DNA from 2 places in the Paenibacillus sp. y28 genome. Region 2 is predicted to be linked to the other one. Evidence: riboswitches for the same ligand, from Rfam matches in the RefSeq annotation. Region 2 holds a riboswitch; the other holds the start of a gene.
What was found. Region 2 has a riboswitch for cyclic di-AMP ahead of WBG83_RS06750 (KamA family radical SAM protein). Riboswitches for the same ligand answer to the same signal wherever they lie in the genome.

Region 1 (3,452 bases), on a different contig from region 2:
AAATGCCTGCAGCTTGACGGCCTCCGGGTCCTTGGCGTAATCGAACAGCAGGGCCGCCGCGATGGCCGAAGCCAGATGAGGCGCCTCTATACCGTATCTGCAGGCTTGAAGGGCAGGACGAACCAGGCGGTCATTCATGGACAGCTTGCGGAGCGGGGAGCGGCCGACCCGGACGATTTTGTCGGTTAAGCCGGGATTTGCAAACCGCTCTAGCGTTTTATGAATGTACTGGGTATGCTCCTGTTCATCCAACTCATATTTATGAACCAGCAGACTGCCCGTTTCGTGCAGCACTTGCCGGACCTTTTCCCGAATTCGCGCATCCTTCATTGCTTGTTGAATGGTCTGGTACCCCGCCAGATAACCGTAGTACGCAGCAGTGCAATGCCCGGTATTGACGGTGAACAGCTTCCGCTCCACGAACGGCTCAAGCGAGTCCACGTACCGCACGCCTTTGATTTCCTGGAAGCCCTTTTTCAGCTCCGCCCGGTGAATAATCCACTCGTAGAACGGCTCGACCTTAACCGTCAGCGGATCGCCCGGCGGCTGAACCGGAACAATCCGGTCTACACTGGTATTCGGAAACGAGACATAGCGCTCTGCCGCCGCATGTGTTTCCGGCTTCAAATACGTATATACCCATTTTTTAAGCTGCGAGCTGCCGCCGACCGCGTTCTCGCATGCAATGACATGCAGGGGGCGCACATTTTCTTCCAGGCGCCGTTCAATGCCCTGCGCGATAGCCTCAGCGATATGGGGCAGGGAGGCTGTGCCGACCGCAGTCGTAATTAAATCGGCTGTGGCGATGTTCTCCATGAGAGCTTCATCGTTTTGAACGTGGACGGCGGTTATATTTTTGACAATGGCGGTATCTTCGGCTTCATTCGCCAGGGTGACGGTATATTGTTGTTCCTGCTGCAGGAGCGCCACTTGCTCTTTATTCCGGGCTACAAAACAAACCTCGTATCCGGAACGGGACAGCATCAGCCCGATAAAGCCCCTGCCGATGTTTCCCGCCCCGAAGTGTACAGCTTTTCTCGGAGTTTGTTCTTTAAATAAAGGGTTCAATGGTCATCTCTCCTCTCGGATTGCAATTCCACTCCTTATGTGCACCGTTTGATATATTTATCTGAATATTCTGAAAATAAATCCAAGATCAATCCTGATTTCAATCGGCTGTTTTTTATAAGAATATCGGCCTGCTCTCCGTTGGATTTGAAAAGCTCATTCTCCTGCCTATGAACACAGATCGAATCCGGCTCCTGAACGTTATCATGTCCTTAGGAGCGGCGGACCGATGAACGGATGCTTTACCGGCCGGCGGCGGTTTCCAGCATCATCTCGAAATCCAGATCGCTTAAGGCGTCAAGACGAAAGCGCGATTTACCGAAAGGAAGGTGCTTTGTAATTCCGTTCGGAATAATAATGCAGTCCATTCCGGCGGCTTCGGCGGCTTTGGCTCCATTGGGAGAGTCTTCGACGGCGATGGCTTCATTTGCGTCAACACCGAGGCATTGGAGGGCTTGGAGATACAATTCGGGGTCCGGCTTCACACGCTGGACGTTATCTGCAGTACGAATGCAATCAAAATAGCGGTCAAGATCCAGCTGTGCTAAGTATTTGTCCACCCAGGCTCTGGAGGAGCTGGAGGCCAGACCGATCTTGAGTCCGGCGGCTTTAGCCTGATCGAGATAGCTGCGTATTCCCGGCCGGATTTGTTCTTTCTCCATCAGAAGATCGTGCTGCTTGTGAATAAATGATTTGAATTGTTCCCGGTCAATCGGCAGGTTTAATTCGGTGATTAAATACTCGTAGGGATTAAAGGTGTGCAGGCTCGTTCCGATACACTGCGAGTACATCTCCAGTGTCAAATCGACGTCGTACGTCTTGTAGGCGTCCCGAAAGGCAACGTACCACGCCGTTTCAGTGTCGATAATCGTTCCGTCAAAATCAAAAATAATGGCTTTCAACATATTTCCCGTCTCCCTTCACGGATTGGTTTTCGCAGGCCAAAGTGAAGCAGTGAGGCGCGGGGGCAGCGGCCAGTTCCGGCAAGGGTCCATAAACGCAAAAAAGACCCCTGGTTAGGGCCCAGACTCTACTTTAAATGTAAAAGCAAAGAAACGACCCATCTTCTGCTGACGAGGTTAGCTGACGGACTCGGGTAGATGGTACCCTGCATTCAAATCAATAAATGCTTCGCCCCAAAAAAACTGGTTCCCCCGCTTTCCGGTATGGCAGCCGGAAACTAAGCGTATGGTTATAATAAATCGAATGTTCAGAAAAGTCAAGTTTTGTATCAAAATTTGTGATGGTATATTACATCTGCTTTCCCGCACTTTTAACAAGGGTTATGCGACAGCCGGGGGGATGATGCCTGGAATGACAGGATGCGTAGCGAGGAAGCTCCAGCGGCTCGGTTCCTTGCAGGGCAGCGGCCGTTCGGCCGTCAAACAGAACAGGCCATCCTCCGCTGCGGAGAAGGGCCTGTACTCTGCACTTACCATTTTTTGCTTAGAAATTTCAGCTCCTCCAGCGAATAAAACGTCCCTCTCCAGGTAATGCCGCCCCTGCGCAGGGTCAGGAACACCGCCCGGATAAACGTATATGCCATCACCAGCGCGGCCAGCGGCAAGAACGGCGCTTCGATGCCGGAGCTGCGGGAAAGCTTGCGGATAAAGACGGCATATAAACTAAGCATGATTGCGATGCTGGCCAAATACGCGGCAGATACCCAAGGTCCTCCGAACCAATATGCGATCCAGATGCCGGCGAAAGGAAAAACGAAAAAGAGCAGCTGCAAAAGGATGCCCAGCAGTGCATAACCGAGCCGGTAATCGAAGCCGGAGAACAAATTTTTCTCCAGGCCTGTAATCGCCTTGCTGATATTCGGATACCATTCGACCTCGGCGCTGTCAAGCCCGAGCAGGAACCGCTGCCGCAGCCCGCTGCGCTTCACCTGCATGCCGAGCTGGAGATCATCGTCCGGACGCATAGCGAAGGCCCGGTGTGTGCCAATCCGCTCATAGGCATCACGGCGGATTAAATTAAAGGCGCCGATGCCGATGCCGAAGCGGCGCTGCTTGTCCCGGTTGGCCCGCCACGGACGGAAAAACATAAAAAACGTAAAGAAGAAAAACGACACAAATTGCTTCAGCATCCAATCTCCTGTCTTGATGGTCGGGGCCAGGGTTAGATGGTCCGTCTCATGCTGCTGCATATATGCAACAGCGTCGCGAATCGCATCCGGCTGAAGGTTGACATCCGCGTCGGCAAACAGCAGATACTTTCCTTTGGCTTGCAGATAGCCTTGATACAAGGCGTGATTTTTGCCGATCCAGCCTTTGGGCAGTGACGTGATATGAATAATTCGCATCCGCAGCCCGGTAGATTCCTTCTGCTCCGTCCATTTTTTGAGCTCGTTCAGCTTTAGTCCGGTCGTATCCGTCGAA
Region 2 (3,452 bases):
GACTGCTCTACAAAGGCTTTATCAGGGAAATTGTCCAGCTTCTCCATCATATTGGTCGTCAGCACCAAGCCGTCCTCAGCCCGGTACAGGTAGATCGATTGAATCAACGGATTATCATTCATCATCTTGCGGATTTCCTTGGAAATCTCATAGTAAATCAGCCCGGACTCAGACTGCTGATTCCGGACAAAAAAGCTGTAAAACGCTTCGTCGCTGACAATCGCATCAAGCACCATCCGTTCAATGCCCTTCAACGACGTTTCCATCGAATGAATGACATAGCTGGAAAAAATCCGGTTCGCCTTCTCGGTTTCCTTGATGGAAACCTCGCTCATCATGGACACAAATATAAAAATGATAACGCTTACAGTAATGAGTAGAACCGGGAAGTAGGACAGCAGCAGACGGTTATACCATGTTTTTTTCATGCGCATCGTTGCTCCTCATAGATAGCTTGCCGACCCAGCAGGCCAAGTCAAAGGTAAAGCGGTTTACCTATTCATATTATATCGTGTTCCCTCGAATGTTCAACCGATATTATTTCCAGAAACAGATGCGCTAAATCAATGTATTCTCTCAGGACGGGAGATAAAATTGGAAAACGGCCGTCCCGAAGCTTCATCGCTGCAGGACTGCCGTTCCGGGTCATTCACTGGAGCCGGGCCAATATTCATTGCATGGCTGTGCCCGTCAAGGCTTTACAGCCTCCGGAAAGTCCATCATTTTCCAATCCAAGCATCATACCTGCGGCAAATCAGGAATTTGCCAGTCGATCGGCTCGCTGCCGATTTCCTGCAGATAGGCATTTGCCCTTGAATACGGGCGGCTGCCGAAAAAGCCTCTGCTGGCCGACAGCGGGCTCGGGTGAACGGAAGAAATAATAAAATGGCGGCCGGCATCAATGAGCTCCCGCTTCTGCAGCGCATGATTGCCCCATAAAATAAACACAATCGGCTTGGCCCGCCGGTTCAGGCACGCAATAATCTCATTGGTGAACATTTCCCAGCCCTTGCCCTTATGCGAATTCGCCTGGCCGGAACGGACCGTCAGGACTGTATTCAGCAGCAGCACGCCCTGCTTGGCCCAATGCACCAGGTAGCCATGGTTCGGTATTGTGCAGCCGAGATCCTGCTGCAGCTCCTTGTACATGTTGCGCAGCGAGGGCGGAATATCCACACCGGGCTTCACGGAGAAGCTCAGCCCATGCGCCTGGCCCGGGCCATGATACGGGTCTTGTCCGAGAATAACGACCTTGACATCCTCATAGGGGGTTAAGTGAAGAGCGGAATAAATATCATACATGTCCGGGTGGATGGGACCGCTCCCGTACTCTTTTTTCAAAAACTCACGCAGCTTGATGTAATAAGGCTTGGAGAACTCCGCATTGAGCAGCGGCGCCCAATCATTGTTTAAGATGGCTGTCATTCCTTCACTGTTCCTCCTGTTCCAGTCTTCTGCCGGGTTCCGAAGCAAGCTGAACGAAGGCTTATCCGCTATTGCCGTTCCGGTGTTTCTCGGGATTCCCTTTGTTCAGCCTGTGTAGTTCGATTATATCCCGAATGGGATAAAGCCGCTACCTCCGTTCGGCCTAGAGCCCGCCGCCGCTTCCCGGCTGACCGCAGCCAAATGTTTTAATTTTCAAAATATTTCATTGACTTCTCAGGTACACTCCGCTACACTAACACTACGCTTAATTTCCGGCCTTGCTCCGGAAAGCGGGGGAACCAATGTTTTTGGGGCGAATCGAGTGCTCTTCCAGGCACCGTAGGGAACCATCTTTCCCGAGTCCGTCAGCTAACCTCGTCAGCAGGAGATGGGTCAATTGAAGGAGTCTGCAATGATTGACCCGTATAGGGTCTTTTTGTGCTTTTTTTGGCCCTTGCTGGCAGAGGTGGCGATAGCCCTGCGTGTGGGGGCTCTTTGCCATTCGCTGTATTTTTGAAGAAAAGGAGGTTGAGAAGTGCCGGTTCCGCACACCCCGCATCCGTATCTGACGGCGCTCACGCGTACGAATGAACCCATGAGGAGGAATGCATAATGCCGCAGCCAAAGTACATCACGGATATTGGTAAAATTACAGCTATTCCGAGTGAAGAACGGAAGCAGCTGATGCAAATTACGGACAAATTCGTATTCCGCGTCAACGACTATTACTTGAACCTTATTCACTGGGACGACCCGGACGATCCGATTCGCAAGCTCGTTATTCCGAACAAGGGCGAGCTGCTGGAATACGGCCGCTGGGACGCTTCGGACGAGGATACAAACTATGTCGTGCCCGGCTGTCAGCACAAATACCGGACCACCGCGCTGCTCATCGTCTCGGAGGTTTGCGGCGCGTACTGCCGCTACTGCTTCCGCAAGCGCCTGTTCCGCAACGATGTGAAGGAGGCCGTGCCGGATATGGAGCCGGGTCTGGACTATATTAGCCGTCACAAGGAAATCAGCAACGTGCTCTTGACCGGCGGCGACAGCCTCATTCTCGGCACACCGAAGATACGCGCCATTCTGGAGCGGCTGCGCCAATTGGAGCATGTTAACATCATCCGCTTCGGCTCCAAGCTGCCTGTATTTAATCCGATGCGCATCTATGAGGATGAAGCGCTGCTTCAGACGATTTCCGAGTTCTCCACGGCAGAGAAGCGCATCTACATCATGGCTCATATTAACCATCCGCGGGAAATTACCGCCGAAGCCCGGCGCGCCTTCGAGGCGCTGCATCAGGCCGGCGCCGTCGTCGTAAATCAGACGCCGATTCTGAAGGGCATCAATGATGATCCCGCCGTTCTTGGCGAGCTGCTGGATAAGCTGTCAACGGCGGGCGTAACCCCGTACTACTTCTTCATTAACCGACCGGTCGCCGGGAATTGCGATTTCGTTCTGCCGCTGGAGCAGGCATACCGCATCACCGAAGAAGCCAAAGCCCTGACCTCCGGGCTCGGCAAGCGTATTCGTCTCTCGATGAGCCATACGTCCGGCAAAATCGAAATTCTCGCCATCGAGGACGGCAAAGCGTACCTGAAGTACCACCAGTCCCGCGATGGCGATTACGGCAAATTCATGGTGCTGGATTGTCCAAAAACAGCGGCATGGTTCGATGATCTGCCGGGCAGCGAGCAGTATTGGAGCAAGCCGCACAAAAAACGTGCGGACATCGTCTCCGTCAACGAGCTGGAAGATTTGAGGCCGGTCGCGGAGCATTCCCGGATAACCGGATAACCGGATGATGACATGCAGACAGCGTTTGCTGATTCATTGAAAGCAGCTTCCCTCATAAGGACGGCCATGCCCGCGTTTTCCTCGCGGCATGGCCGTGTCCTGTTATTTTTGCTGATTATTGCCCTGCACTTTGCCGTACCAGTCCTGAACCCGTTTGGTTACGGCGTCGCCGCCTGATTTTTTCCATTTGTCCACATACTCGTCGAACTTGTCGATCGGCCACTCCCCAATTA

Region 1: another riboswitch for cyclic di-AMP. It lies ahead of WBG83_RS14430 (HAD family hydrolase); the one in region 2 lies ahead of WBG83_RS06750 (KamA family radical SAM protein).

The regions. Positions count from the first base shown of each region.
Region 1 covers NZ_JBBBNV010000017.1:45,705-49,156, forward strand. The annotation lists gene WBG83_RS14425 (mannitol-1-phosphate 5-dehydrogenase) at 1-1,068, opposite strand, end outside; gene WBG83_RS14430 (HAD family hydrolase) at 1,311-1,973, opposite strand; cyclic di-AMP (ydaO/yuaA leader) riboswitch at 2,124-2,265, opposite strand; gene WBG83_RS14435 (glycosyltransferase) at 2,501-3,452, opposite strand, start outside.
Region 2 covers NZ_JBBBNV010000005.1:78,947-82,398, reverse strand. The annotation lists gene WBG83_RS06760 (helix-turn-helix domain-containing protein) at 1-428, opposite strand, end outside; gene WBG83_RS06755 (uracil-DNA glycosylase) at 739-1,425, opposite strand; cyclic di-AMP (ydaO/yuaA leader) riboswitch at 1,678-1,825, shown strand; gene WBG83_RS06750 (KamA family radical SAM protein) at 2,038-3,219, shown strand; gene WBG83_RS06745 (ABC transporter substrate-binding protein) at 3,322-3,452, opposite strand, start outside.